2 regions of the Roseomonas haemaphysalidis genome follow, and region 2 is predicted to be linked to the other one. Evidence: predicted binding sites of a transcription regulator. Region 2 holds the regulator's gene; the other holds the start of a gene.
What was found. Region 2 encodes HrcA, which represses chaperone genes, less so after heat shock. Its sites were predicted from a motif close to GTTNGCACTCNCNNNNNGNGAGTGCNAAC; they were not measured.

Region 1 (14,776 bases), 830 kb from region 2:
TCGCCACCGGCGTCGGTGATGATGGCGGAGATCTGGTCGGTGATGGTGTCGACCTGCTGTTGCGTCAGGTCGTTACGTGCGATCAGCACGGTCTCGTAAAGCGGCATGGGATCTCCCTGTGGCTGTCTCAGCCCCGGGCGGTCCGCACGGCACCATGCCATGTGAGGACGCAAACGGGCATAGCCGGGTGCGATGCCACGCACCCGGCAGGGTGGGCCGCGTTAAGCATGGGGGAGGGGGCGAGTCAAAGGATTCGCGCCCGCTGTGTCTTTTGGGTCGCTGTATGGGACCCCGCGGCGGGCCTGCGGGCGTGCCCGGAACATCCTTGTAGAGAAGGGCGGCGCCGGCGGTGGCGGGGCCGGCCAAGCATTCCTTGACACATTCCTGCCACGCCTCTACCCCGCCGGCCGCCATTCACACGTGGGAAACAACCCCCTCATGCCGCTCGCCTTTGTCTTTCCGGGCCAGGGCAGCCAGACCGTCGGCATGGGCCGCGACCTGGCCGCCGCCTTTCCCGCCGCCCGCGAAGTGTTCGAGGCGGTGGACGACACCCTGAAGCAGAAGCTGTCCGCCCTGATGTTCGAGGGCCCGGCCGAGGAGCTGACGCTGACCGCCAACGCCCAGCCGGCGCTGATGGCGGTTTCGCTCGCCGTGCTGCGCGTGCTGGAACAGGAAGGCGGCTTCGACCTGAAGTCGCGCGTGGCGCTGGTCGCCGGCCATTCGCTGGGCGAATACAGCGCCCTGGCGGCGGCGCAGACCTTTGACGTGGCCACCGCCGCGCGGGTGCTGCGGCTGCGCGGCGATGCGATGCAGAAGGCGGTGCCCGCCGGCACCGGCGCCATGGCCGCGCTGCTGGGTGCCGACATGGAGCAGGCCCGCGCCATCTGCGCCCGTGCCGCCGAGGCGCCCGACGGCAGCCACGAGGTGGTCGAGGCCGCCAACGACAATGGCGGCGGGCAGGTGGTGATTTCCGGCCACCGCGCCGCCGTGGAGCGGGCGGTGGAGCTGGCCAAGGCCGAGGGCATCCGCAAGGCGATGATCCTGCCGGTGTCGGCGCCTTTCCATTCCTCGCTGATGGCGCCCGCCGCCGATGCCATGGCGGAAGCCCTGGCGCTGGCCGAGCTGCGCCCGCCGGTGGTGCCGCTGGTGGCCAATGTGTCCGCCGCCAAGGCGACCGATCCGGCCGAGATCCGCGAGCTGCTGGTGCGGCAGGTGACCGGCACGGTGCGCTGGCGCGAATGCGTGGGCGCCATGGTGGAGCTGGGCTGCGACCGTTTCGTCGAGATCGGCTCCGGCAAGGTGCTGACCGGGCTGGCCAAGCGGCTGGCGCCGGACGCGGGCGCCATGTCGGTCGGCAACCCGGCCGACATCGAAGCTTTCCTGAAGAGCCTGTAAGGAATACGCCCGGATATGTTCAGCCTCGAAGGCAAGGTCGCGCTCGTCACGGGTGCCACCGGCGGCATCGGTGCCGAGATCGCCCGCGCCCTGAACCGCCAGGGCGCCAGGGTCGCGCTGTCCGGCACCCGGCGCGAAAAGCTGGAGGAGCTGGCGGCGGAACTGGATGGCGCGCTGGTGGCGCCCGCCAACCTGGCCGACCCGGCGGCGCCGGCGGCGCTGGTGGAGCAGGTGGAGGCGGCCTTCGGGCGGCTGGACGTCCTGGTCAACAACGCCGGCTTCACCCGCGACGGGCTGGCGATGCGGATGGCCGACAAGGACTGGGCGGACGTGCTGGAGGTCGACTTGGCCGCGCCGTTCCGCCTGGCCCGCGCCGCCATGCGCGGCATGATGAAGCGGCGGGAAGGGCGGATCATCTCCATCGCCTCCATCGTCGGCGTCACCGGCAACCCGGGGCAGGCGAACTACGCCGCCGCCAAGGCCGGGCTGATCGGCATGAGCAAGTCGCTGGCGCAGGAGCTGGCGTCGCGCGGCATCACGGTCAACGTGGTGGCGCCGGGCTTTGTCGAGACGCCGATGACGGACGCGCTGAACGAGCAGCAGAAGGGGCGCATGATGGAGCGCATCCCGATGGGCCGCATGGGCAGCCCCGCCGACATCGCCGCCGCCGTCGCCTACCTGGCCTCGACCGAGGCCGCTTGGGTGACGGGCGTCACGCTGCATGTCAACGGCGGCATGGCGATGATCTGATCGCCGGCCCGGCCTGACGGCCGGGCCGGCCGAGTTTCTTCCGGGGAATTGTTCCCCGCGAAGTTTGTGTGTTAAGCCCGCGCGGGCCATGGGATGGGGCTGTTCCCTCCCGCCGCGCAGGCAGCGTTCAGCAGGAGAAATCGCCATGAGCGATACCGCCGACAAGGTGAAGAAGATCGTTGTCGAGCACCTCGGCGTCGAGGAAGCCAAGGTGACCTCCGAGGCGTCGTTCATCGACGACCTGGGCGCCGACAGCCTCGACACCGTCGAGCTGGTGATGGCGTTCGAGGAGGCCTTCGGGGTCGAGATTCCCGACGACGCCGCCGAGAAGATCACGACCGTCAAGGACGCGATCGACTACATCGAGGCGCAGAAGGCGGCCTGAGGCCCCTTCGCTGCTTCTAGAGAACAAGGTCGGGAGGTTGCACGCGTGTTCGGTTCTCTGACGACGCCGCGCCGCGTCGTCGTCACCGGGATGGGCATCGCCAGCCCGCTCGGCGTCGGCGTCGCGCATGTGTGGCAGCGGATGCTTGCCAGCGAGAGCGGCATCGGCCCGATTTCCTTGTTCGACCCGAAGGACCTGCCGGCGAAGATCGCCGGCGAGGTGCCTGCCGGTTCCAAGGCCGAGGGGAAGCTCGACTTCAACGAGTGGATCCCGGTCAAGGACCAGAAGAAGATGGACCGCTTCATCCAGCTCGCCCTGGTGGCGGCGACGGAAGCGGTCGAGGATTCCGGCTGGGTGCCGGAAAGCGACCAGGACCGCTGGTCCACGGGCGTGATGATCGGCTCCGGCATTGGTGGCCTGCCGGAAATCTACAACGGTTCGCAGCTGGTTGGCGCCGGCAAGGCGCGCCGGCTGTCGCCGTTCTTTATTCCGGCTTCGCTGATCAACCTGGCCTCGGGCCATGTGTCCATCAAATACGGCTTCAAGGGCCCGAACCACGCCGTGGTCACGGCCTGCGCCACCGGCGTGCATGCGCTGGGCGATGCCGCGCGGCTGATCGCGCTCGGCGATGCCGACGTGATGGTGGCCGGCGGCACGGAAGCGGCGGTCTGCGAGATCGGCATTGCCGGCTTCTGCTCCGCCCGCGCGCTGTCCACCGCCTTCAATGACAGCCCCGCCGATGGCTCCCGCCCCTGGGACGAGGGCCGCGACGGCTTTGTCATGGGCGAGGGTGCCGGCGTGATGGTGCTGGAAGAGCTGGAGCACGCGAAAAAGCGCGGCGCCAAGATTTATGGCGAGGTGATCGGCTACGGCATGTCCGGCGACGCCAACCACATCACGGCACCGGCCGACGGGCACGAGGGCGCTTATCGCGCCATGAAGTCGGCCCTGGCCGATGCGCGCATCGCCCCTGGCGAGATCCAGTACGTCAACGCGCATGGCACCTCGACGCCGCTGGGCGATGACCTGGAGCTGGAAGCGGTGGAGCGGCTGTTCGGCGACGATGCCAAGGGCGTCGCGATGTCCTCGACCAAGTCGGCGATCGGGCACCTGCTGGGTGCCGCGGGCGCGGTGGAAGGCATCTTCTCCCTGCTGGCGATCCGCGACGGCGTCGCGCCGCCGACGCTGAACCTGCACAAGCCGTCGCGGGACAGCGCGATCGACCGCGTGGCTCTGCAGCCGCAGGAGCGCAAGATCGACGTGGCGCTGTCCAACAGCTTCGGCTTTGGCGGCACCAATGCGAGTATTTTGTTCCGCCGGGCGCCCTGATCGTCTGATCGGGGGGATTGCGGCGGTGGCCAGCCGGGGGGCAGCGACGCCCCGGCCCTTTTTCTTTCTGAGCGGCAGGGTGCCATGCGCAAGGCGTTGATCGTCCTTCTCGTGCTGCTCCTGCTCGGTGGCCTGGCCGCCGGCGGCGGCGCTGTCTGGGCTTATGGCCAATGGCGCGCGGCCGGGCCGCTGCCCGAGGCGACTGCCATTGTCGTGCCGCGCGGCGGCACCCAGGCCATCGCCAACGCCTTGGCCGAGCGCGGCGTGCTGCGCGACGCCCGCCTGCTGGCGCCCGCCGCCTGGATCACCCGGGGCCAGGGCCCCTTGCGGGCCGGCGAATACCTGTTCCCCGCCCAGGCCTCGTTGGCCGAGGTGCTGGAGGTCCTGCGCCGCGCCCGCCCCGTGCAGCGCCGCCTGACCATTCCGGAAGGGCTGAACGCCAGGCAGATCGCGCAGCTGGTCGAGGCCGCGCCGGGCCTGACCGGTGACCTGCCGCCGCTGACGGAAGGCGAGTTGCTGCCCGAAACCTATTCCTACCAGTATGGCGACAGCCGCGCCGCGCTGGTCCGCCGCGCCGACGCGGCCATGGATGCCGCGATGGAGCGCCTGTGGCGCGACCGCGCGCCCAACCTGCCGGTGACCACCCCGCGCGAGGCGCTGGTGCTGGCTTCCATCGTCGAGCGCGAAACCGGCCAGGCGGCGGAGCGGCCGCGCGTCGCGGCGGTGTTTCTCAACCGCCTGCGCCGTGGCATGCCGCTGCAATCCGACCCCACGGTGGCTTATGCCGCCGCCGACGGCGCCGTGCTGGACCGCCCGCTGAGCCGGGCTGACCTGGACCGCGACCACCCCTTCAACACCTACCGCAACCGCGGCCTGCCGCCCGGGCCGATCGCCAGCCCGGGCGAGGCCTCTATCGCCGCCGTGTTGAAGCCAGCCGACAGCGACGATCTGTATTTCGTGGCGGATGGCAGCGGCGGCCATGCCTTCGCCCGCACGCTGGAAGAGCACAACCGCAACGTCGCCCGCTGGCGGCAGATCGAGCGGCAGCGCTCCACCACGCCTTGAACCCTGCCCCGCTGACCGTGTCGCAGCTGTGGCTGCGGCTGCTGGTCATCGCGGGGCTGTGGGGATCGTGCTTTCCCTTGCTGCGGCATCTGGCCCCGGTCATGCCGCCGCTGGCGGTGGCCGCCGTGCGCGCCGGCTTTTCGGCGGCGGCCGTCATGCTGTTCCTGTTGTTCACGCGGCGGCTGTCCTGGCCGCGCGGTGCCACCTGGTGGCACATCCCCGTGGTGGGCACGCTGAACGGCTGGCTGCCCAATATCCTGACCGCCGCCGCCATGGGCGGGGTGGAAAGCGCGCCTGCCGCGCTGATCCAGGCCATGTCGCCCTTGCTGGTCGGCGGCTTCAGCCTGCTGCTGCTGCGCGAGGAGAAGCCGGGCCCGGGATTGTTCGGCGGATTGGCGCTGGGTTTTCTGGGCATCGGCGTCGTGCTCGGGCCGTCCGCCCTGTCCGGCGCCGCCGATCCGCTGTCGGCGCTGATGATGGCGGCGGTCGCGGTGTGCTACGCGTCCGGCACGCTCTACGTCCGCTGGGCACGGCCGGCGGTGCCGGAGCACTTCGTGCTGGGCCAGCAGGTGGTGGCCTTTGTCGTGGCCCTGCCGGCGGCGCTGTTGTGGGACGGTGCGGCCGCCCTCGCGCAGCCGCGCGAGGTCTGGCTGGTTCTGGCGATGCTCGGGGTGCTTGGCTCGGCCATTCCGCTTTCGCTGTTTATCGGGCTGCTGACCCGGGCGCCGGCGGCCAAGGCGTCATTGGTGGGCTACCTGCAGCCGGTGTCGGCGGCGCTGGTGGGGGCGCTGTGGCTGGGCGAGTTTCCGGCGGCCCATGTGCTGGCGGGAGGGGCCGTGGTGCTGGGCGGCATCTGGCTGGCAACGCGGCGGTAGCCAGCTCGGGGAAAGGAATTGCCCCGAACCCCATCCCTCTGTGTTTGATGCGGGAGGGCAGTCGGCGGCACTTACCTTCTGGCGGATGCCGTGGGGCGGTGGCGTGGAAAGGCGGGCCGGGAAGACGTCATTCCTGTCCGGGTCCGGTACCCTTTGCCAGGGCGCCCTTGGCCGGCACCGCTCCCGCCCCCCAGGCCAGCACCTGCGGCGGCAGGGCACCGGCCAGCCGGGACAGCCAGTAGGTGCGGCGTGGAAAGGCAATGCGCAGCCGCCCGGCGGCGATGCCGCGCAGGATGCGTTCCGCCGCCTGTTCCGGCGACAGCATGAAGGGCATGGGAAAGCGGTTGGCGTCCGTCATCGGCGTGCGGACAAAGCCGGGGCAGACCGCGTGCAGCCGGACGCCGTGGTGGCGGCTGGACGCATCGGTCGCTTCCGCCCAGCGCTGCACCGCGGCCTTGCTGGCGGCATAGGCCGGTGCGCTGGGCGAGGCGACAAAGGCGGCCAGCGAGCTGACCACGCCGATGCGGCCGCGCAGCCCGTCCGGCCCCGGGGTTTGCTGTTGCATGCGGTCCAGCGCGGGCAGGGCGGTGTTCAGCACGCCAAGCAGGTTGGTGTCGAAGATGGCGCGCACCTGGTCGGCGGGTTCGCTGGCCGTGCCGGTGCCGCCGGAAATGCCGGCATTGGCCAGCAACAGGTCGAGCCGCGGCATGGCCGCGATCCAGGCCGCGGAGGCAGGGGCGTCGCGCACGTCCAGCAGCGTCGTGGCCACGGTGGCACCGGCGGCGCGGCAGGGGGCGGCGGTGGCGTCCAGCCGCGCGGCATCGCGCCCGGTCAGATAAAGGCACGCGCCGGGGGCGGCCGAAGCCAGCGCGAGCGCCCGGCCCAGGCCGGAGGAGGCGCCGGTGATGGCGATGTGCCGCCAGGGGTGGGCTGTCATGTCTTGCATCCCGCGCCTTGGGGTTGGAAAAGGCCGCGCATGGCCCTTTCATCGATGACCGGCTTTGCCCGGCAGGCGGGCACCTTGCCCGATGGCGCGGGTTTCGTGTGGGAACTGCGCAGCGTCAACGGGCGGGGGCTGGATGTCCGCCTGCGCCTGCCGCCCGGCCCCGACCTGCTGGAGCCCCGGCTGCGCGAGGTCGCCACCGCACGCTTCAAGCGCGGCAACATTTCCGCCAGCCTCAGCGTCAAGCGCGAGGAGCGCCCGGCGCCGCGCCTGACGCTGGACCCGGCGGCGCTGGAACAGGCCCTGACCCTGGCTTTGCAGGTGGCGGCGCGCATTCCCGGCTGCCCGCCGCCGCGCGCCGAGTCGGTGCTGGCCATGCCCGGCGTGCTGCGCACCGAAACGCCAGAGCCGCGCGAGGAGGAGGCCGAGGCGCGCAACGCCGCGCTGGCCGAGGGCTTCCGCCGCGCCGTGGAGGACCTGGCCCAGGCGCGGGCGGAGGAGGGCGCCAAGCTGGATGCCATCCTGCACGCGCTGCTGGACGAGATCGCGGTGCTGTGCGAGCGCGCCACCGCCCTGGCCGGCGAGCAGCCGGCGGCGCACCGCGCCCGGTTGTCCGCCGCGCTGGCCGAGTTGCTGGACGGCGAGCGGCGGGTGCCAGAGGACCGGCTGGCCGTGGAGGTCGCGCTGCTGGCGCAGAAATCCGACGTGCGGGAGGAGCTGGACCGGCTGGGCGCGCATGTCGCCGCCGCCCGAGCGCTGCTGGCGGGCGGCGAGCCCGCCGGGCGCCGGCTGGAGTTCCTGACCCAGGAATTCGGCCGCGAAGCTAATACGCTGGGCGCCAAGTCGGCCAGCCTAGGGCTGACTGGCATTTCCCTCGACCTCAAGGCCGCGATCGAGCGGCTGCGCGAGCAGGCGGCGAACGTCGAATGACCATGCTTTCCCGCCGGGGCCTTTGCCTCGTGCTGTCCGCCCCGTCCGGTGCCGGCAAGTCCTCGGTCAGCCGCGCGCTGCTGGAACGCGAGCCGGAGCTGCGGCTTTCGGTCAGCGCCACCACGCGCCAGCCGCGCCCCGGCGAGCAGGAGGGCGTGCACTACTTCTTCCGCGAGCATGCCGAGTTCCAGCGGATGATCGCCGCGAACGAGTTGCTGGAACATGCCGAGGTGTTCGGCCGCTGCTACGGCACGCCGCGCGCGGCGGTGGAGGCGGCGCTGGCCGCCGGGCGGGACGTGCTGTTCGACATCGACTGGCAGGGCCACCGGCTGCTGCGCGCGGCGCTGCCGGGCGACGTGCTGGGGGTGTTCCTGTTGCCGCCGAGCCTGGCGGAGCTGGAGCGCCGGCTGCATGGCCGGGGGCAGGACTCCGCCGAGGAGATCGCCCGCCGCATGCACGCCGCGCAGGACGAGATCAGCCACTACGGCGACTTCGACCACGTGCTGGTGAACGAGGATTTCCACCACACCGTGGACCGGGTGCGCGCCGTCCTGCACGCCGGGCGCTGTGCCCGCGCGCGGCTGCCCTGGCTGCCGGGCTTCGTGGGCGGGCTGCTGGGGACGTGAGCGGGCGGCCGGCGGCATGAGCATCCTGCTGCAGGTCATCCTGCCGGTCTTCGTGCTGATCGCGCTTGGCTACCTGTCCGCCCGCCGCGCCTGGGTGACGGAGGAGGGCCTGCGCGGGCTGAACGACTTCGTGTTCCGGCTGGCCATGCCCTGCCTGATCTTTGGCGGGGCCACCAGCCCGCACGAAGGCGGCGGCGCCACGGCGGTGGCCTTCTTCTCGGGATGCCTGATGGCCTATGCGCTGGCCATGCTGCTGGCGCGCCGGGCGCTGCGGATGCCGCTGGGGGAAGCCAATACCTTCGGGCTCAACGCCGCCTTCGGCAACAGCGCGATGATCGGCATTCCCCTGGTGCTGGCGGCCTTCGGCCCGGCCGGGCTGGCGCAGCTGCTGACCATCATCGGCCTGCATTCGCTGATTCTGCTGCCCATCGGCACCGTGATCGGCGAGGTGGCGCATGGCGGCCGGGCGCCGCTGTGGCGCATCCTGCGCGCCACGCTGGTGTCCGTGATGCAGAACCCGGTGATGATCGCGGTGGTCGCGGGCTTCGTGGTGTATCAGGCGGGCATCCCGGTGCCGGGGCCGGCGCGGCGCTTTTTGGAGCTGACCGGCGCGGCCGGGCCGCCGGTGGCCTTGTTCTGCCTGGGCGGCACGCTGGTGGCCTTTGATGCGCGGCGCGACTGGCCTTCCGCGCTGCTCTGCACGGCGGTGAAGCTTCTGCTGATGCCGTTGCTGGTATGGGGCATGGCCCGGCTGATCAGCTTGCCGCCCTTGCCCATGGCGGTGGCGGTGGTCGCCGCAGCGCTGCCCACCGGGGCCAACGCCTTTTTCCTGTCCCGCCGCTATGCCGCGGGCGCGGAGCGCTCGGGCGCCACGGTCTTGCTGTCCACCCTGTTGTCCGTGATGACGGTAACAGGGCTGCTGCTGGTGCTGGGGGTGGGCTAGCGCCCGGCCCCCGGCGCTTTTCAATGCAGGCGGAACTCGCCATCCGCGAAGCGAAAGCCCACAGGGCGGGACAGGGCGGCGGAAGCGACGCGCACGGAATGCAGCGGGCCCTCGATGTCGCGCCGCCAGAATTCCAGGAAGCGGTGCAACTCGGGAAAGGCCGGCGCGTGGTCGAGCTTCTGCCAGATAAAGGTTTGCAGGAGCCCGGGGTGGTCCGGCAGGTGGTACAGGATTTCGGCTGTGGTCAGCCGCCAGTCGGGGATTCGCACAAAGGAATCGATCTCGCGCAGCAGCATCGGGCAGCAACTCCGTTTCAGTGGGCGCTCTGGCCTTTCCGTCCTGCGGGAATGCTGCCACGCCGCCGCCGCGGCTGGGAAGAAAAACATGCTGGAACAAGGCATTAGCACTCGATGCCCGAGAGTGCTGACAAAGCCTTGACGCCGGCCCGGGGGCAGCCTAAGTCGCTGGCACTCTCCCGCGGTGAGTGCTGACAGGGCTTGCCGGACCGGGAGAGCCAGGAATTCCAGATGCGCCAGCATCAGGGCGTCGAGGAGAAGACCATGAGCTTTCGTCCGCTGCATGACCGCGTTGTCGTCCGCCGGCTGACCGCCGACGAGAAGACCGCCGGTGGCATCATCATCCCGGACACCGCCAAGGAGAAGCCGCAGGAAGGCGAAGTCGTCTCCGTCGGCACCGGCGCCCGCAACGAGCAGGGCCAGCTGGTCGCGCTGGACGTGAAGGCCGGCGACCGCGTTCTGTTCGGCAAGTGGTCGGGCACCGAGGTGAAGATCAAGGGTGAAGACCTGCTGATCATGAAGGAATCCGACATTCTGGGCATTCTCGCCGCCTGAACAGGCTGGCTCGAGTCCGCCCACCCCGGGTTTCTTGCGACAACAGTTAAAGGATCATGATTATGGCTGCTAAGGACGTGAAGTTCGGCGCCCCCGCCCGTGAGCGCATGCTGCGCGGCGTGGACATCCTGGCCGACGCCGTGAAGGTGACGCTGGGCCCCAAGGGCCGCAACGTGGTGATCGACAAGTCCTTCGGCGCGCCGCGCATCACCAAGGACGGTGTGACGGTCGCCAAGGAAATCGAGCTGGCCGACAAGTTCGAGAACATGGGCGCGCAGATGGTGCGCGAAGTGGCCTCGAAGCAGAACGACCTGGCCGGCGACGGCACCACCACCGCGACCGTGCTGGCCCAGGCCATCATCCGCGAGGGTGCCAAGGCCGTGGCCGCCGGCCTGAACCCGATGGATCTGAAGCGCGGCGTCGACAAGGCCGTGGCCAAGATCGTCGAGGAGCTGGCTTCCAAGACCCGCAAGATCACCACCTCCGCCGAAGTGGCGCAGGTCGGCACCCTGTCCGCCAACGGCGAGACGGAGATCGGCGGCATGATCGCCGAGGCGATGGAGCGCGTCGGCAACGAGGGCGTCATCACGGTTGAGGAAGCCAAGGGCATCCAGACCGAGCTGGACGTCGTCGAGGGCATGCAGTTCGACCGCGGCTATGTCTCCCCGTATTTCATCACGAATGCGGAGAAGATGATCGCCGAGCTCGAGAACCCCTACATCCTGATCCACGAGAAGAAGCTGTCCCAGCTGCAGCCGATGCTGCCGCTGCTGGAGACGGTCGTTCAGTCGGGCCGCCCGCTGATCATCGTGGCCGAGGACGTGGAAGGCGAGGCGCTGGCCACCCTGGTGGTCAACAAGCTGCGCGGTGGCCTGAAGATCGCCGCCGTGAAGGCCCCTGGCTTCGGTGATCGCCGCAAGGCGATGCTGGAGGACATCGCGATCCTGACCGGTGGCCAGGTGATCAGCGAGGACCTCGGCATCAAGCTCGAGACCGTGACGCTCGCCATGCTCGGCCAGGCCAAGATGGTCCGGATCGAGAAGGAGAACACCACGATCGTCGACGGTGCCGGCGAGAAGGCCGACATCCAGGCGCGCGTGGAGCAGATCAAGGCGCAGGTGGAGGAGACCTCCTCCGACTACGACCGCGAGAAGCTGCAGGAGCGTCTGGCCAAGCTGGCCGGTGGCGTCGCCGTGATCCGCGTCGGTGGCAGCACCGAGGTTGAGGTCAAGGAGCGCAAGGACCGCGTGGACGACGCGCTGCACGCGACCCGCGCCGCGGTCGAGGAAGGCATCGTGCCGGGTGGTGGCGTGGCCCTGCTCCGCGCCTCGCTGACGCTCGCCTCGCTGAAGGGCCTGAACAACGACGAGCAGGTCGGCATCGAGATCGTCCGCCGCGCCGTGCAGGTGCCGCTGAAGCAGATCGCCGAGAACGCTGGCAAGGACGGCGCCGTGATCGCCGGTGAGGTGCTGCGCACCGACACCTACGAGCATGGCTACGACGCGCAGCTCGACGAGTACAAGGACCTGGTGGCCGCCGGCATCATCGACCCGACCAAAGTCGTGCGCACGGCGCTGCAGGACGCGGCCTCCATCGCCGCCCTGCTGATCACCACCGAGGCGATGGTCGCCGAGCGTCCCGCCAAGTCCGCGGCCCCGGCCGGCGGCCCGGGCGGCGGCATGGGCGGCATGGGTGACATGGACTTCTGATCCTTCCGGATCAGTCGTTCGGAGGAGGGGCGGTCCGCAAGGGCCGCCCCTTTTTCGTTGGGCCGCCTGAGGGGCGGTTTGCGTTGACAGGGCCGAAACGATCTGTCCCAATTTGCCTGCCATCGCTGCTGATCGCCTTGCCGTGCCTCCGGTCTGTCCGGTCGCCCATCAAGAGACGTCACCCGGATGGGAGATGGCCGGGGCGATGTCCGTTCCGGTTCGACAGAAAGAAGGATCGGGTCGCATGGCGATCGGTACCGTGAAGTGGTTCAACGCCACCAAGGGCTTCGGCTTCATCGTTCCCGAGGATGGCGGCAAGGACGTCTTCGTCCATATCACCGCCGTGCAGCGGGCGGGCCTGCAGGGCCTGCAGGAAAACCAGAAGATCTCCTTCGAGGTAGTGCAGGAGCGTGGCAAGGCGACCGCGACCAACCTCAAGCCGATGTAAGCCCGGGTGCCCTTTGTGGCGCCTGGAACGGCCCGCCCCGCGAGGGGCGGGCCGTTCTGCGTTTGTGCCTGAACTGAAGGCGGAATGTGGCAAAACCCGTGTGAAACAAGGCAAGAAAAAGGCTTTAATGCGGCAGAATGTGTTTGCTGCACTGCACATCGCCGCGTAAATATATGGTGAAAGCCTGCTGGAGCATTGCCTTGATCGCGGACCATTTTGCCAAGTTCATTGTGGCCGCCATGATCATCATGGGAATGGCGCAGCCGGCCCTGGCGCGCGACGGGCAGGCCGGCGACTTCAGCCTCAGCGCCGTGGTGGGCGGCGCGCTGCCTTATTCCACGGGTGCTGGATATGTGGTGACACGGCTGATCGCCCCGGGCGACGGGGCCGGCGACATCGATGTCAGCCGCACGCTGCCGTTCGGTGGCGGGGTGAAAAACGTGTTCGATGCCCGGCCGCAATTCGGGTTCGGCGGGCGCTACGAACTGGGGCGCACCCGGGGCGGCGGCAAGGTGGCGCTGAAGGCCATGGTCAGCGCCGGCATGGAGCGCCCGGAAGGCGAGCGCCCCATGGTCGGGCTAGCGGGGATCAGCCTGATCTTCTGAAGCCGGTTCCCAGCCGATCGCGCGGCGCAGAAAGGCAGCGCCGATGGCCATGAAGCGCGCCGTCTCGGCATTGTCCTTGCCATAGCCGTGGCCGCCGGCGGCGGGCTCGTAGAAGCGGGCGTCGTAGCCCATGCGCTGCAGCTTGGCGGCCATCTTGCGGGCATGGCCCGGATGCACCCGGTCGTCCCGCCGCGTGGTGGCGATCAGGATAGGGGGGTAGGGACGCCCCGGCTCCGCCACATGGTAGGCCGAGAAGTGCTGCATGAAGGCCCAGTCGGCTGGGTTTTCCGGGTCGCCGTACTCGGCCATCCAGCTCGCGCCCGCCAGCAGCTTGGCGTAGCGGCGCATGTCGATCAGCGGAATGGTGCAGAACAGCGCGCCGAACCGCTCGGGAAAGCGCGTCAGCATGTTGGCGATCAGCAGCCCGCCATTGGAGCCGCCTTCCGCCGCGATGCGCCCCGGCCGCGTCACGCCGCGCTTCACCAGGTCGGCGGCGACGGCGGCGAAGTCGTCATGGCTCAACCGCTTGCCTTCGCGCCGGCCGGCCTCGTGCCAACGGGTGCCGAACTCGCCGCCGCCACGGATATGCGTGAGCACGGAGGTGCCACCGCGGCGCAGCCAGTTTTGCCCCGTGCTGCCGCTATAGGCGGCCGGCATGCTGATCTGGAATCCGCCATAGCCTGTCATGTAGACCGGCGCATCGCCGGTTTCGCCGTCCGGCCCCGTCTGCACGTAGGGGATGCGCTCGCCGTCCGAGGACACGGCCTCGTGCCGCGTGACGCGCAGGCCGGATGCATCGAAGAGCTTTGGCGCCTGCCGCAGCACCAGCGGGGCCGCCAGTTCCACGGAAGTCCGCAGCAGCGTCGGCGGCGTCAGCGGGTCCTGGGTCAGGGCCAGCAGGGTGCCATCGGATTCCTCGGCCTCCGAATCCAGCGGCCAAACGCTGACGACGCCGATCTCCGGCAGGCCGGGCAGGCGGTGCTCGGTCCAGGCGCCATCCCCGGGGACGCGGATGGTGTGCACCGGCTTCAAGTCGTCCAGCACGGACAGCACCAGCTTCCCCGCCGCCCAGAAGGAGCCGTCCAGCGCCCGCCGCTCGCCCGGGGTGAAGAGTGTGGTGAAGCGGCGCTCGCCCGCCAGCAGCGCGGACAGGCGGGTGCCGAGCAGCGTGTCGGGGGCGTGGGTGGTGCCGTCCACCGTCCAGGGCGTGCGCGGCTGCAGCACCGCGTGGTCGCGCGACCAGTTGACCCGCAGGTCGGTCGGCAGGTCCAGGCGCTGGCGGGGGCCATGGCGGTCGCCCAGATGCACGGCGACGTCGAAGAAACCGATCTGGTCCAGGAACACCACCCGCTCGCCATCAGCCGAGCGGTCCGTGCCGCACCAGGCGGCCATGTGGTCGGCCGGCACCTCGAACACCACGGGAGCGGCCAGCGGGTCGGTGCCGCGCGGCCAGCGGCGTGCCGTACGGGCATAGCCGGAGCCGGTGGCCATGTTCTCCCCCAGGGCGGAGCAGAAGATCAGCGTGTCCGCGTCCAGCCAGTCGGCGCTGCTCTTGGCCTCGGGCAGGTGGAAGCCGCCTTCCACGAAGCTGCGGGTCGTCAGGTCGAATTCCCGCAGCACTACCGCGTCGCCGCCGCCGCGCGACAGCTTCAGCAGCGCGCGCTCATGCGCCGGCGGGAAGGTGGTGGCGCCCTTCCACACCCAGTCGGCGCCTTCGGCCGCGATCAGGGCATCGAGGTCCAGCAGCACGTCCCAGGCGGGGGCGTCCGTGGCATAGGATTCCATGGTGGCGCGGCGCCACAGGCCGCGCGGATGGGTTGCGTCCTGCCAGAAGTTGTAGAGAAAGCCGCCACGGCGGGTGACGTGCGGGATCTTGTCCGGCCGGTCCATCATGGCGCGCAGCGCTTCTGCGTCGGTGGCGA
Region 2 (14,776 bases):
AGCTCCTCGGCGACGGCCACGAAGCAGCGCAGCTGGGTGAAGGCGAACATCGATCCAGTTTCCGTATCGGCTGATGCCGAGAACAGCTTGGACCGGTATCGCCCGCGACGCCTAGAGCGGAAGCAGAAGGCCCGCCACAGGGTCCGAACGGGAGATCGACCATGCATCGCCGTGCTCTGCTGCGCGCCAGCCTCGCCGCTGGCGTGCTTTCGCCCCTCGCCGCGCCGGCGCTCCGCGCCCAAGGTTCCGCTGACGCTCGCTTCGACCATTCGCTGCGCATCGTCGTGCCGAACGCCCCGGGCGGCACCAGCGACATCCTGGCCCGCCTGCTGGCGCCGGAGCTGACCAAGGCTCTGGGACAGTCCGTGGTAGTGGAAAACCGCACGGGGGCGGCCGGCAACATCGGCGCGGACGTGGTGGCCAAGTCGGCACCGGACGGCCACACCCTGCTGCTGATGGATGTCTCGACCCTGGCCATCAACCCGTCGCTGTTCCCGCGCATGCCCTTCGACGTGCAGAAGGACCTCGCGCCGGTTTCCATGATCATCTACGCGCCCTACCTCGCGGCGGTGAAGAACGCCCTGCCGCCGAAGAACGCCGCCGAGCTGGCGGCCTACCTGAAGGGCCGCGCCGGCGGGCTGAATATGGCCAATGCCGGCGTCGGCAGCCTGACGCACCTGACCTCGGTGGAGATCGGCGCCGCGCTGGGCGGCGACGTCACCCACGTGCCCTATCGCGGCGGCGCGCCGGCGGTGCTGGCGGTGGCGTCTGGCGAGGCCGACATGATCATCAACGGCGCCACCGCCACGCAGCCCTACGTGGTCAACGGCCAGATGCGCGGCATCGCCGTTTCCGGCCCCAAGCGCCTCGCCGCCCTGCCGAACGTGCCGACCTTCCGCGAGGTCGGCTGGCCGATGGCCGATGCCGGCACCTGGCAGGGCGTCATGGTGCAGGGCAACACGCCCCCCGCGCTGATCCGCCGCCTGGAGGTGGCGCTGCGCGAGGCCGTGGCGCAGCCCGCCATGACCGCGCGTTTGGCCGAACTCGGCGGAGAGCCCCGCACCGACGGCCCCGAGGCCTTCCGCACATGGCTGGCCGCCAGCACCACGGAATTCGGCGGCGTCGTCACCAAGCACGGCATCAAGCCGGAATGAGGCGCGACCCCGCGGCGCTGGCGGCATTCGCCGGCGCCCTGTTCCGCGCCGCCGGGCTGGACGGGGACAAGGCCGAGGCCACCGGCCGCATCCTGGTGCTGACCGATATGATGGGCCGCCGCACCCACGGCCTGGCGCAATGCGGCAACTACCTGGCCGAGATCGCCAAGGGCGGCATGACGCCCGACGGCGCGCCCGAGGTGCTGCGCGACACCGGCGCCACCGTGGTCTGGGACGGCGGCTACCGCCCCGGCCTGTGGCTGGTGGAGCAGGCCATGGCGCTGGGCTTCCAGCGGCTGCCCGCGCACGGCACCTTCACGCTGGCGATGCGCCGCAGCCACCACATTGGCTGCCTCGCGGCGCTGGCCAAGCAGGCGACGGACCGCGGGCTGTTCGTGATGCTCGCCTCCTCCGGCCCGCACAGCAGGATCGTCGCCCCCTTCGGCGGCAGAAAGGCGCTGTTCAGCCCCAACCCCTTCGCGGTGGGCTTCCCCACCGGGGCGGCGCCGGTGCTGGTGGATATCTCCGCCTCCATCACCACCGTCTCGATGACCCGCCAGAAAGCCGCGGCGGGCGAGCAGTTCGACCACCCCTGGCTGCTGGACCGCGACGGCCGCCCCACCCGCGACCCCACGGCGATGGAAGCCGGCGGCGGCAGCCTGATGCTGCTGGGCGGCGAGGAGGCCGGCCACAAGGGCTTCGGCCTGGCGCTGATGGTGGAGGCACTGACCCAGGGCCTCGCCGGCCACGGGCGCCGCGACGACCCCGGCCGCTGGGGCGCCAGCGTCTACCTGCAGCTCATCGACCCCGCCGCCTTTGCCGGGCGCGAAGCCTTCGAGGACCAGATGGGCTTCCTGGCCGAGGCCTGCCGCAGCAACGACCCGATCGACCCGGCCCGGCCGGTGCGGCTGCCGGGGGAACAGGCGACGCGGCTGATCGCGGCGGCGGAACGCGATGGGCTGGAGGTGCCGGATACGGTGGCGGCATCGCTGCGGGACTGGGCGGGGCGGCTGGGGGTCGCTGCAGCGATCTAGGGCAGGCCAGGGGCGCTGCCCCTGGACCCCGCTGGGGGAATAGTATCCCCCCAGACCCCGCCGTTTGTTTGGTGTTTCACCCCGAGGGTCGAGGACCCTCGGGGACTGATGGTTCAGCTGACGGCCTTTTGTAAAAACCGACCCGGCGCCCGCTGCGGCCTTCAGGCTCCGAATGCTTCCCTGACGGCGGGGTCTGGGGGGATGCTATCCCCCCAGCGGGGGATCCAAGGGGGCAGCGCCCCCTTGGCCCAGGCCCATCACGCAGGCTCCGCATCCCGCTCCGCCCACATCGCCTGGAAGGCCGGGCGCGCGTGGCAGACGGCCAGCCAGTCGCGCACCGCGCGGTGCGTTTCGAACAGCGTGGGCACGCCGGCGGCGTAGCGCACCACCTCGGCCACGTTCAGGTCGGCCACCGTGAAGCGCCCGCCGACCAGCCAGCCGCCGCCGGCCTGCAAGGCGTCGGCCAGCACCGCGAAGGCGCGGTCGAGCACGGGCATCGCCTGGGCGATGGCGTCCGCGCCGCCGCGGGTGGAGAGCGCGGGGGTTTCCACCGTGGTCACGGCCCAGAAGCTCCACATGGTGGCCAGCGCGTCCTCGCTGCCGTCGCGCGGCGCCAGGGGGCCGCCGTGCTTGCGGGCGAGGTGCAGGGTGATGGCCATGCTTTCGTGCAGGATCAGCCCGTCATCGTCGACCGAGGGCACCAGGCCGTTGGGGTTGATGGCGCGGAATGCGGTGGACGTGGTGTTGAGTGGGGCGTCCGGCGCGCCCGGGTCGGGCAGTCGGTAGCCCTGGATGACGGGAACGTGGCGGTAGTCCAGCCCCAGTTCCTTGGCGAGCCAGACGGGGCGGGAGGCGCGCGAGCGCAGCACGCCATAGATGGTCAGGGACATTCAGGCAAGTTCCTCGGGGTTAGCCGAGCAGGCGGCCGATCACCTGCGCGGTGTAGTCCACGACCGGGATCACGCGGCCGTAGTTGATGCGCGTGGGTCCGATCACGCCGATGGCGCCGACGATCTTTTCCTCGCCGTCGCGGAAGGGGGCGACGACCATGGACAGGCCCGTGCTGTCAAACAGCCCGCTTTCGGCGCCGATGAAGATCTGCACGCCCTGGCCGCGCTGCGCCAGCTCCAGCAGGCGCAGCATGGTTTCCTGCGCTTCCAACCGCTCGAACAGCGCCTGGATCTCGTGCACCCGGGCCAGCTCGCCTAGATTTTCCAGCAGCTTGGACTGGCCGCGCAGGATCAGCGAGCCGCCGCCGCCGCCCGCCCGGGTGGCGAGGCCGGCGGCGACCACCTGCTGGCTCAGCGCGTCCAGCGCCGTGCGGTTGGCCTGGATCTCCTCGGCCACCAGGGTGCGCGTTTCTTCCAGGGTGCGGCCGGACAGGCGGGCGTTCAGGAAGTTGCTCGCCTGGGTGAAGGCGGAGGGCGGCAGGCCGGAGGGCACGTCGATGACGCGGTTCTCCACCTGCCCGTGCGCGTTGACCAGCACCACCAGCGCCCGGCCGGGCGACAGCGCCACGAACTCGATGTGGCGGATCGGCGCCTCGTTCTTGGGCGCCACCACCAGCCCGGCGGCGCCGGCGAGGCCCGACAGCATCTGCCCTGCTTCCGACAGGGTTTCCTCGTAGGACCGGCCGGTGGCGGCGCAGCGGGCGGCGATGGCCTCGCGCTCGGTTTCCGTCAGGTCGCCGAATTCCAGCAGGCCGTCGACGAACAGCCGCAGCCCCTGCTCGGTCGGCAGGCGGCCGGCGGAGGTGTGCGGGGCGTAGAGCAGCCCGGCCTCCTCCAGGTCCGCCATGGCGTTGCGGATGGTGGCCGGGGACAGCGCCTGCGGCAGGCGGCGGGACAGGGTGCGGGAGCCGACGGGCTCGCCCGTCTCGACATAAAGCTCCACCACCTGGCGCAGGATGGCGGCGCCGCGGCTGTCGAGCCCCGGCAGCAGCGCGGCGCCGCCCAGGTCGCGTGGCAAGGCGCCGCGGGAAAAGCCGGCACGGGAAAAGGGTGGCGGACCCACCGGAAAGAACCCCCAATCGTAAAGGAAAACGCTAGCACGGCCCCCCGCCGCGTCAAGCAAAGCCCAGGCCGCAGCCATGTTGGGGTATCGTGGCAGGAACGCCCTGCAACACCTTGTCACACCTTCGCCATGATGGCGTTGCAAAAGCATGGTCCAAGGTTCCCGCGGCGAAGCGCAAGCTGTGCCGAGGCACACGACCAAGGAGGCTGCATGACGGAACATCCGCCGAACCGCCTCTGGCCCCTGGCCCTGCTAGGATGGCTGGCCGCCTTTCCGCCGCAGGGGCGCGAGGCCGCCGCCCGCACGCCGGACGCACCCCGCCTGGAGCAGCCTGGCCCCGCCGGCACCCCGGCGACCCCCGCTCCCGCCGCCTTGCCGGCTGAAACGCCGCGCCGCCGCCGCCGGCGCAAGCCCGCCGCATGAGCCTGCCCGCCTTCAATGGGTTGGTGGCGGCGGTGCTGCTGTTCTCGCTGCTGGCCGGCATCGCCGCGCTGCTGCTGGACCGCGCCAGCCGGGCGCCGGGCTGGACCACGGCCGGCGTCGCGGCCGTGTTGTTCGGGCTGTCCTGGGGCGGGCTGGTTCTGCTGGGGGAGTGACGCACGGCAGGGTGCCGTGAAAGGGGCGCTGCCCCTTTCGAACTTTCCCCGGCAGCGGCTTCAATCCCCTGCCGGGGAGGTTTGCGGGGGCAGCGCCCCCTCAGGAGCCGCAGGCGACTCCCTCAAAGCCCGGAAATCAGCGCCTCCGCCACCGCCGCCACCTGTGCCTCGTCCAGATAGGGATGCATCGGCAAGGACAGCACGCGCGGACACAGCCCCTCGCTCACCGGCAATGGCGGCGCGTTGTCCAGCCCCGTGGCATGGGCGGCGGCATAGGCCGGCTGGTGGTGCAGCGACTTCGGGTAGTAGATCGCGCTCGGCACGCCGCGGGCCTTCATGCCGGCCATCAGCCGCTCGCGGTCCGTGCCATCCGGCAGGATCACGGTGTAGAGGCCCCAGGCGGATTGCGCGCCCGGGCGCTCGCGCGGCACGGTGACGTGGTTGGACAGGCGGTCGGCGTACCAGCCGGCGATGCGCGTGCGGGCGGCCAGCTCCTGTTCCATCAGCGGCAGCTTGCACAGCAGGATGGCGGCCTGCAGCGTGTCCAGGCGGCCGTTCATGCCGGTGCGCTCCACCTCGTAGCGGGTCTTGCCCTCGCCATGGGTGCGGAGCGAGCGGTACAGCTCGGCGCGCGCCGGGTCGTCGGTCAGGATGGCGCCGCCGTCGCCGTAGCAGCCCAGCGTCTTGGTCGGGTAGAAGCTCAGCGCGGTGGCATGGCCCCAGGTGCCGAGGCGCTTGCCGTCCAGCGCGCCACCGAAAGCCTGGGCGGCGTCGTCGAGCGCGAACATGCCCTCCGCCTCGCAGATCTCCAGGATCGCCGGCCAGTCGGCGGGCAGGCCGTAGAGATCGACGCCCACCACGGCGCGGGGGCGAAGCCGGCCCTGCTGCTTCACCATCGCGACGCGGCGCCTGAGGTCGGCGATGTCGAGGTTGAAGCCATCCTCGGCCACGTCCACGAAGACCGGCGTGGCGCCCAGCACCAGCGGCACCTCGGCGGTGGCGGTGTAGGTGAAGGCGGGCAGGAACACGGCGTCGCCGCGCCCGATACCCTCGGCCATCATCGCGATCTGCAGCGCGTCGGTGCCGGAGGACACGCCGACGGCGTGGCGGGCGCCGGCGAAGGCGGCGAGCTTTTCTTCCAGCTCGCGCACCTCGGGGCCGTTCACAAAGGCGCCGCTGTCCAGCACCTGGGCAATGCGGGTGTTCATTTCCGCGCGGATCAGCGCCTGCTGCGCCTTCATGTCGAAGAGGGCGATCGGGCGCGCAGTGGTCTCGGTGGTCGTGGTGGTCATGGGGGACGGATCGCTCCGGTGCGTCAGGGCAGGCGGTCAGGCCTGGATGACGCGGTGATAGGCCGGGTGGGGGTCGCTTGGGAAATCACCCGGCGTTTCAACGTGCAACCGCACGGCCGCGTCGCGGAACACGCCGCGGGTGTCCACCACCAGCGGCGCGTGGGCGCGCAGCAGCGCGTAGTCCACCCCCGGCTGCGGCGTGACGATCACCACCGCGTCCAGCGCCGCCAGCATGGCGGGCGCCAGCGGCTGGCTTTCCTGGTCCGGGGCGCTGCCGCCGAGGCGCCGCGTGGCCGGGAAGCTCGGCACCAGCGGGTCGTGGTAGCTGACCTCGGCGCCGCGCTCCTCCAGCAGCCGGAAGATCTCCACCGCCGGGCTTTCCCGCGTGTCCGGCACGCCGGGCTTGTAGGCCAGGCCGATCATCAGCACCCGCGCCCCGCGCAGCGTGACACGGCGCAGCTCCAGCGCGTCGCGCAGCCGCTCCACCACGTAGTGCGGCATGGCGTCGTTGACCCGACCGGCAAGTTCCACGAAGTCGCTCGGCACGCCCAGCTCGCGCGCCTTCCAGGCGAGGTAGTAGGGGTCCACCGGGATGCAGTGGCCGCCGAGCCCCGGGCCGGGGCGGAAGGGCATGAAGCCGAAGGGCTTGGTTTGCGCCGCGTCGATCACCTCGTGCACGTCGAGGCCGAGGGCGTGGCTGATGCGCTTGAGCTCGTTGACCAGGCCGATGTTCACGGCGCGGAAGACGTTCTCGTACAACTTGGTCAGCTCGGCGGCGGCGAGCGAGGACATCGGCACCAGCTGCGGCGTGGCGGCGCCATAAAGCGCCCGGCCCACCGCCAGGCAGGCTGGCGTCGCGCCCGCCACCAGCTTCGGCACGCGGCCGAAGGTGCCTTCGGGGTTGCCGGGGTCCTCGCGCTCGGGGCTGTACAGCGCGAAGGCGTCCAGCCCCGCGGTCAGCCCGGCGGCGGCCAGCGCCGGCAGCACGTAGTCCTGCGTGGTGCCGGGATAGGTGGTGCTTTCCAGCGCCACCGCCTGCCCGGCGCGGAGATGCGGGGCCAGGGCGGCGAGCGTCTGCGCCACCGGTTCCAGGATCGGCTCCTTGTGCGGCCCGATGGGCGTCGGCACGCAGATCAGGATGGCATCGCAGTCGCGCGCCGCCGCCATCTCCGCATGGGCCGCGATGCGCGCGGCGGCGACGCGGGCGTCCGGGATGCCATGCACCGGGCTGCGGCCGGCATTGATGGCCGTCACCTTGGCCGCGTCGATGTCGAAGCCGCTGACCGCGAAGCCGCATTCGGCGAAGCGCAGGGCTAGCGGCAGCCCGGCATAGCCGAGACCGACCACGCCGATGCGCGCCTGCCGCGCTTCCAGGCGGGCGATGAGACGCGCGGCGTGGTCCAAAGGCGTCAGCCCCCCAGGGTGTTGTGGTCGAATTCCGGCACCAGCTCGGCCAGCCGCGCCAGCGCCGCGCCGATGTCGCCGGCATGCGCGGCGGCGGCCACCTGGTCGATGGCGGCGGCCATGGCGGCGGCGTCCGTGGTGCGGGGCGTGGCCACCAGCAGGCCGGGGAACTGCGTGGGGCGCGGCGGCTCCTGGCCGTGGAACAGCTCCTCGAACAGCTTCTCGCCGGGGCGGAGGCCGGTGAAGCGGATCTCCACGTCCTCGTCCGGCCGCAGCCCGGCCAAGCGGATCATGCGCCGCGCCATGTCCACGATCTTCACGGGCTTGCCCATGTCGAGCACGAAGATGCCGCCGTCGGCCAGCTCCGGCGGCTGGTCGGCATTGTCCTCGGCGCCCACCACGGAGGCCTGCAGCACCAACCCCACGGCTTCACGCACTGTCATGAAGTAGCGGCGCATGTCGGGGTGCGTCACGGTCAGCGGCCCGCCGCGCTCCAGCTGGCGGCGGAACAGCGGCACCACCGAGCCGGTGGAGCCGAGCACGTTGCCGAAGCGCACGGTGACGCAGCGCATGCCGCCCTGCCCGTGCCGCGCCCGCACGTCCAGCGCCTGGCAATACATTTCGGCGAGTCGCTTGGACGCCCCCATGACGCTGGTGGGATTCACCGCCTTGTCGGTGGAGATGAAGACCATCGCCCGGCAGCCCACCGCCAGCGCCGCGTCGGCGATGATGCGGGTGCCGAGGGCGTTGGTCAGCAGCCCTTCCAGCGGGTCGTTCTCCACCATCGGCACGTGCTTCAGGGCCGCGGCGTGGAACACCAGCTCGGGCCGCACCGCGTCCATCACGGCGGCCACGCGCGCCACATCGCGCACGTCGGCCAGCATGGCGCGGCGCGGCACGCCGGGATGCGTCTCGGCCAATTCCAGGTCGATCGAGTAGAGCGCGAACTCGCCGTGGTCGAGCAGGGTGAGCTGCGCGGGACCGAGGGCGGCCACCTGCCGCGCCAGCTCGCCGCCGATGGTGCCGCCGGCGCCCGTCACCAGCACGCGGCGGCCCTGCACCAGGCGGGCCATGCCTTCGCGGTCCAGCGGCACCTGCGGGCGGTCCAGCAGTTCCTCGATCGCCACCGGGCGCAGGTCGAAGCGCCGGGCGCTGGCCGGGTCCTCGCGCTTGGCGGGGTCGAGGCGCGTCAGGCGCGGCGCGCGGCTGACCGGAACGCCATGGCGGTCGGCGGCGTCCAGCACGTCCTGCAGCGCCTCGCCCTGCAGGTCGGGGTCGGCCAGCACCAGGGCGGCGGGCAGCCGCTCCTCCGCGCGCAGGCGGTCGAGCAGCGCACCCGTGTCCTCGATGGCACCCAGGATCGGGTAGCCGTGGATGCGGCGCCCGGCGGCGCGCGAGCGCGGCGCCAGGATGCCCATCACCTGGTAGTGCGGCGCCCGCTGCTGGATCAGCGCGCGGATGAACAGGTCGGCCGCATCGCCGGTGCCGAGCAGCACCACCGGCTGCGCCGGCGCCTCGCTCAGCCGGCCGACGCGGTGGGTCTGGCTGAGCCGCCCCAGCACGCGCGGCACCAGCAGCGCCGCGGACAAGGCGCCGGCATGCAGCAGCGGAAAGGCCGGGTTGGGCGGCATCCAGGTGTCCAGCGCATGGGCCACCAGGGCGAACAGCACGGCGGCGGCGGTGCCAGCACCGATCACGCGCATCAGGTCGCGCAGCGCGGCGAAGCGCAGATATTGCTGCGGCAGGCGCAGCGGCAGGCCGGCCAGCAGCACGGCCACGACCACCCCGGGCACGGCGGCCACCCACCAATGCGCCGGCGGCCAGGCGCCGGGCGCTGCCGCCCAGACCGCGACCGGCAGGGACAACCCGGCCAGCAGCGCGTCGAGGCCGAGATTCATCAGGATGCGTTGCGGGGCCATGGGCGTGGCGTATAGGCGCGCCGCGAGCAGAGGTGAAGCGGCGGGGCGGCGGGGCGTGCGATGGCCGGTCTCCGCCGCCCGCGCGGCAGGCCGCGAAGCCCGGGAAACGACGCCCCCGGGCCGGGTTCCGCCGCGGGTACGGCTTCCGCAGGCGGCGGCGAACAGCCAAGGCGGGCCGGGGGCATTCCGCTCCGCGACCCGCGTCAACCGCCGGGACAGCGGAAGGCCCGTCATTCCGACGCGATCAACGGTGCCGGCAGCGGCGCCAGCCGGCGATACAATGCCACCAGCCGCGCCGCCTCGCCCGCCCAGCCGAAGCGGCCCAGCGCGGCCGCCCGGCCCCGCGCGCCCATCTCCGCCCGGAGCGCCGGGTCGGCCAGCCGCGCCACCGCACCGGCCACGGCGCCGGCGTCGGCGCTGTCCACCAGCAGGCCGCAGCCGGCCTCACGGATGATGGCGGCCACCTCCTCGGCAAAGGCGGGGGCGATCACCGGCAGGCCCGCCAGCATGCAGTCGAACAGCTTGTGCGGCAGCGCCAGGCGGTGGTTCTCCACGCCCGGCTGGAACAGCACCAGGCCGATGTCGGCCTGCGCGGCGGCGGCCAGCGCTTCGGCATGCGGCATCCAGCCATGGTGCTCCACCGCGCCGGCCAGCCGCAGCGCGGCGGCGCGGGCCATGAACTCCGGCTCGCTGCCATCCGTGAAGCGGCCGATCAGCCGCAGCCGCGTGCCGGCGGGGCACAGGGACAGCGCGTCCAGCATCTCGCCCGCGCCGCGCGCGCGGCCCAGGGCGCCGAGATGCAGCAGCGTGACCGGCCCCGGCCGGTGCTGGCGCGGCGCCACCGGCACGGCGGCGGCGTAGTTGCGCACCGCCACGGTGCGCGCCGGCACGCCGAAATCGGCGTCCAGCCCGTCCTTGGCCACCACCACCGCGTCGGCCGCCCGGCCCGCCAGCCGGCACACCAGGCGCAGCGCCGCCCGGCCCAGCGGGCGCAGCCGGGGCGGCAGGCGCGAATCCAGGCGGGACGGGTAGTGCTCGTGCACGTCCAGCACCACGCGGGCGCCGCTCCGGCGGGCGGCCAGCAGCGCGGCCAGCCAGGCATCCGGCTCGCTGGCGTGCAGCACGCCGGCGCCGGTGGCGGCGGCGCGGCGGGCCAGCGGCGGGATGTTGCGCAGCCTGCCGCGCCAGCCGGGAGCCCGGGCATAGGTCTGGATGGCGACGCCGGCATGGCTGGCGGGCACGCCGGCCGCCGGTGCCGCGCCCGCCGCCTCCCGCAGCGGGGCCGAGGCGTCCTGCCCCGCGGGGCGGGGGCACAGGTGCAGCACCGCCCAGCCGGCATCGGCCAGCGCAGCACCTTCCTTGCCCACCACGCGCACGTCGGCCGGGGGATGCGCGGCGGACAGCATGCACACCAGCGGGCCCTTCACGCCGCGGCCTCCAGCACGGCGGTGGCGAGGAAATCCCGCAGATGCGCCACCATGCGCGCGCCCACCGCGTTGTCCCACAGCGGAATGGGCCGGGCGGGCGGCCAGCCGGCCAGCACGCCGCGCAGGTCGGCGGCCAACCCGGCGGCGGTGCTCAGCCGGTTGGCGCCGCTGTGCAGCGTCACCGGCCGTTCCGTGGAAGGGCGCAACGTCAGGCACGGCACGCCCAGCGCCGCCGCCTCCTCCTGCACGCCGCCGCTGTCCGTGGCGGCCACGCGCGCCGCGGCCAGCAGTGCCAGAAAGTCCAGGTAGCCCAGCGGCGGCAACGGCAGCACGCCTGGCGGCATCGCCAGTCCGAATTCGTCCAGCCGCAGGCGCGTGCGCGGGTGCAGCGGCCAGGCCAGCGGCAGCAACCGCGCGGCCTCCGCCACGCCCGCCAGCAGCGCGGCCAGCGCCGCGCGGCCGTCCACGTTGGCGGCGCGGTGCAGGGTCAGCACGCCGAAGCCGCCCGGCGCCAGCCCGGCCGGCAGCGGCCGTGCCCGGGCTGCGGGCAGGCGGCGCAACAGCGTGTCCACCATGCTGTTGCCCACCGCGCGCACGGCGCCGGCGTGGTGCCCCTCGGCCAGCAACCGCGCCGCCGTGTCGTGGTCCGGCGCCCACAGCAGGTCGCTGATGGCGTCCACCGCGCGGCGGTTGATCTCCTCCGGCATGTCGCGGTCGCCGCAGCGCAGCCCGGCTTCCAGGTGCGCCACGGGAATGCCCAGCTTGCGCGCGGCTAGCGCCGCGGCCAGCGTGCCATCCACGTCGCCCGCCACCACCACCAGCGCCGGCCGCCGCGCCTGCCACAAACCGGCGCAGGCCATCAGCGTGCGGCCGGTCAACCCGGCATGGCCGCCGCCGGTGACGCCCAGCGCCACTTCCGGCGCCGGCAGGCCGAGATCCTCCAGGTGGCCGGCGAACATCGCCGCGTCGTGGTGCTGGCCGGTGTGCACCAGCACCGGGCGGCAGAAGGGGGCGTCCTCCGCCAGGGCGTGCCACAGCGCGGCCAGCTTCGGCAGGTTGGGGCGCGCGGCGGCGACCAGGTGGATCTCGGGCAGCATCACGGGAGGTCCTTGCCGGGCGAAACGAAGAAAGGGCGGGGGAACGAATTCCCCCGGACCCCCATGCTTCTTCTGTCTGTTTCCAGGGACCGGCCGTGGTGGCGGAGCGCCTGGCCGGCGGGCGGGCGCGGGCCACGGGCGGCGTCTTCCAGAAGGCCGACACGGAAGATGGGGTCCGGGGAAGCGTCCATTCGTCCCCGGTCCCGGGCCCTGACGGAGCGGAGCATCCTCAGGCCAGCGCCATCTCGGCCGCCGCCGCCGGCGCATGCGCCGCGGTTTCCACGGCGCGCACGAAGTCGGCCGCCAGCAGCCGGCGGTCCCAGCGGCGCTGCGCCTGGGCACGGCCGGCGTGGCCCATCGCCTCGCGCAGCGCGGTGTTGTCGGCCATCCAGACCAGCGCGTCGGCCAGGCCTGCGGCATCGCCCGGGGGCGTGGCGATGCCGCAGGGGCCGTGGCCATCCCCCGCCGCCAGCAGGCGCGCGGCCCGCCCGGGGAGGTTGGCCACAACGGGAAGGCCGGCCGCGAGGTAGTCCATCAGCTTGTTGGGGGCGGTCCATTCGGCGAATTCCGGCACGGGCGCCAGGCACTGCACGCCCGCCTGCGCGCCGGCCAGCAGGGCGGCCAGTCGCAGCTTCGGCAGCCCGTCCATGAAGGTGACGTTGGACAGGCCCCGCGCGGCGGCCTCGGCCCGCAGGCGTGGCTTCTCGGCACCCTCGCCCACCAGCAGCAGGCGGATGCGGCGGTCGCCGCGGCGCAGCAGCGCCTCGGCGGCATCCAGCAGCTGGTCCAGGCCGTTGGCGCGGCCATGCGCGCCGGCATAGACGGCCAGCATCTCCCACGCCGCCACGCCGTCCGGCCGCCAGGGAGAAACCTGTGGGCCGAACAGGTCCAGGTCGCAGCCATTGGGCACCACCGAAACCCGGGCGGGATCGGCGCCGCGTGCCAGGGCGGTCTCGGCCATGCCTTCGCTCAGGGCCACCACGCCGGCGGCCTGGCGGCAGGCGGCGGTGGCCAGCGGCTCCATGGCGGCCAGCGCCAGCGGTGGGGCGGCCCCCATGGCGCGCGGCAGTTCCGGCCAGGGGTCGCGGATCTCGAACACAAAGGGCGTGCCGCGCATGCGCCGGGCCACCAGCGCCGGCACCACGACGGTCAGCGGCGTGGACGAGGCGATGACCAGGTCCCAGCGGCTGCCCAGCGCCAGCCGGGTGGTGGCGGCGGCAAAGCGGCCGAAGGCCAGGGTGCGGGCGGCGAAGTCCTGGTGGTTGCCGCAGGGGATGGCGAATTCCACCAGCCGGATGCCGTGCAGCACGCCGTCCCGCCGGCCGTGGCGAAAGCCGCCGGCCAGCCCGGTCACCGCGCCGGCGTATTGCCCGCAGGCGATGGTGACGTGGTGCCCGGCGGCGACCAGGGCACGGGCCATGGCATGGCTGCGCGTGGCGGTGGCGCCGAGCGGGCCGGAATAATGCTGGTGCAGGTAGAGAATACGCACGGGGCGGCCTTTCAGGCGCGGCAGCAGGCGCGGATGGTGTCGATCACGTGGTCCTGCTCGGCCGGCGTCATGGCGCCCGACGGCAGGCACAGCCCGCCATCGAACAACCGCCCGGCGACGCCGCTGCCGTGGAAGGGCGCGCCGCGAAAGGCCGGCTGCAGGTGCAGCGGCTTCCACACGGGGCGGCTTTCCACCCCGGCCGCGTCCAGCGCCTGGCGCACCTGCTCGCGCGTCGCGCCGAAGCGGGCGGCGTCGATGGTCAGCGCGGTGAGCCAGCGGGAAGAGCGGCCCCAGCCGGGCTCGGGCATCATCACCAGCCCCGGCAGGTCGGACAGCCGCAGCGCGTAGCGGGCGAACACGGCGCGGCGGGCCGCCACCCGGTCGGCCAGCGCGCCGATCTGCGCCAGGCCCACGGCCGCCAGCACGGAGGACAGGCCGTAGGAATAGCCCGTCGTTTCATGCTGGTAGTGCGGCGCGACCTCCTTGGCCTGGCTGGCCAGGTGCCGCGCGCGGCTGATCAGCACCGCGTCGTCCGACACCAGCGCGCCGCCGCCGCCGGCGGTGACGATCTTGTTGCCGTTGAAGGAAAAGGCGGTCAGCGCCGCGCCCTTGCCGGCCGGGCGGCCACGGTACTCGGCGCCCAGTGCCTCGGCGCTGTCGGACAGCACGGGCACGCCCCAGCGGCCGCACAGCGCGATGATGGCGTCCAGGTCCGCGCATTGCCCGTACAGGTCCACCGGCACCACGGCGCGCGGCAGGCGGCCCTTGGTGGCGGCCTGGGCCAGGCGGTCTTCCAGCAGGTTGGGGTCCAGGGTCCAGCTTTCCGGCGCCACGTCCAGAAAGCGCGGGCGCGCACCCATCTGCACGGCGGGCGCCAGCGTGGCCACGAAGGTCAAGGTCGAGGTCCAGACCTCGTCCCCCCGCTCCACGCCCAGCACCCGGAAGCCGAGATGCAGGGCGGCAGTGCCGGACGAGGTCGCCAGCCCGTAATCGGTGCCGGCGGCGGCGCGCACCGCCTGCTCGAAGGCTTCCGGCACCGGGCCCGCGGGGGCGATCCAGCCGGCGGCCAGGGTGTGGTCCAGCGATGCCAGTTCACCGCCCGCCAGTTGCGGCGGGGACAGCAGGATGCGGCTGCGCGGCCGCGTTGCTGCGGCGGGACGCCCGGGGAAGAGGCAGACATTTTCGCCCAGCGCGCCGTTTCCGGTTGCATCGAGCCGCAGCGCCAAGGCCATCTGGAAGCTCACCGTTTTGTGAACAGAGCCACAACCAAACAGACAAGGCAGAGGTAATCAAGGAGTTTTGTCGTCAAACTTTACATATCACGACGAAATAAATCACCCTGTGGTTGAAA

Region 1: a site for HrcA is predicted at 9,705-9,733, ahead of groES (co-chaperone GroES). Genes of this name have one in related genera too.

The regions. Positions count from the first base shown of each region.
Region 1 covers NZ_CP061177.1:3,617,701-3,632,476, reverse strand. Annotated here, with positions in the region: gene rpsF (30S ribosomal protein S6) at 1-107, opposite strand, end outside; gene fabD (ACP S-malonyltransferase) at 439-1,395, shown strand; gene fabG (3-oxoacyl-[acyl-carrier-protein] reductase) at 1,411-2,145, shown strand; gene IAI59_RS16915 (acyl carrier protein) at 2,291-2,530, shown strand; gene fabF (beta-ketoacyl-ACP synthase II) at 2,576-3,859, shown strand; gene mltG (endolytic transglycosylase MltG) at 3,944-4,924, shown strand; gene IAI59_RS16900 (DMT family transporter) at 4,921-5,799, shown strand; gene IAI59_RS16895 (SDR family NAD(P)-dependent oxidoreductase) at 5,927-6,736, opposite strand; gene IAI59_RS16890 (YicC/YloC family endoribonuclease) at 6,776-7,672, shown strand; gene gmk (guanylate kinase) at 7,669-8,298, shown strand; gene IAI59_RS16880 (AEC family transporter) at 8,315-9,241, shown strand; gene IAI59_RS16875 (usg protein) at 9,262-9,537, opposite strand; gene groES (co-chaperone GroES) at 9,802-10,092, shown strand; gene groL (chaperonin GroEL) at 10,155-11,801, shown strand; gene IAI59_RS16860 (cold-shock protein) at 12,046-12,249, shown strand; gene IAI59_RS16855 (hypothetical protein) at 12,387-12,854, shown strand; gene IAI59_RS16850 (prolyl oligopeptidase family serine peptidase) at 12,828-14,776, opposite strand, start outside.
Region 2 covers NZ_CP061177.1:667,791-682,566, forward strand. Annotated here, with positions in the region: gene IAI59_RS02990 (LysR substrate-binding domain-containing protein) at 1-50, opposite strand, end outside; gene IAI59_RS02995 (Bug family tripartite tricarboxylate transporter substrate binding protein) at 162-1,154, shown strand; gene IAI59_RS03000 (Ldh family oxidoreductase) at 1,151-2,188, shown strand; gene IAI59_RS03005 (glutathione S-transferase family protein) at 2,446-3,078, opposite strand; gene hrcA (heat-inducible transcriptional repressor HrcA) at 3,098-4,156, opposite strand; gene IAI59_RS03015 (hypothetical protein) at 4,412-4,624, shown strand; gene IAI59_RS03020 (hypothetical protein) at 4,621-4,797, shown strand; gene IAI59_RS03025 (DegT/DnrJ/EryC1/StrS family aminotransferase) at 4,920-6,089, opposite strand; gene IAI59_RS03030 (nucleotide sugar dehydrogenase) at 6,126-7,493, opposite strand; gene IAI59_RS03035 (polysaccharide biosynthesis protein) at 7,499-9,412, opposite strand; gene IAI59_RS03040 (glycosyltransferase) at 9,643-10,839, opposite strand; gene wecB (non-hydrolyzing UDP-N-acetylglucosamine 2-epimerase) at 10,836-11,936, opposite strand; gene IAI59_RS03050 (glycosyltransferase family 4 protein) at 12,166-13,425, opposite strand; gene IAI59_RS03055 (DegT/DnrJ/EryC1/StrS family aminotransferase) at 13,437-14,657, opposite strand; gene IAI59_RS03060 (sugar transferase) at 14,760-14,776, opposite strand, start outside.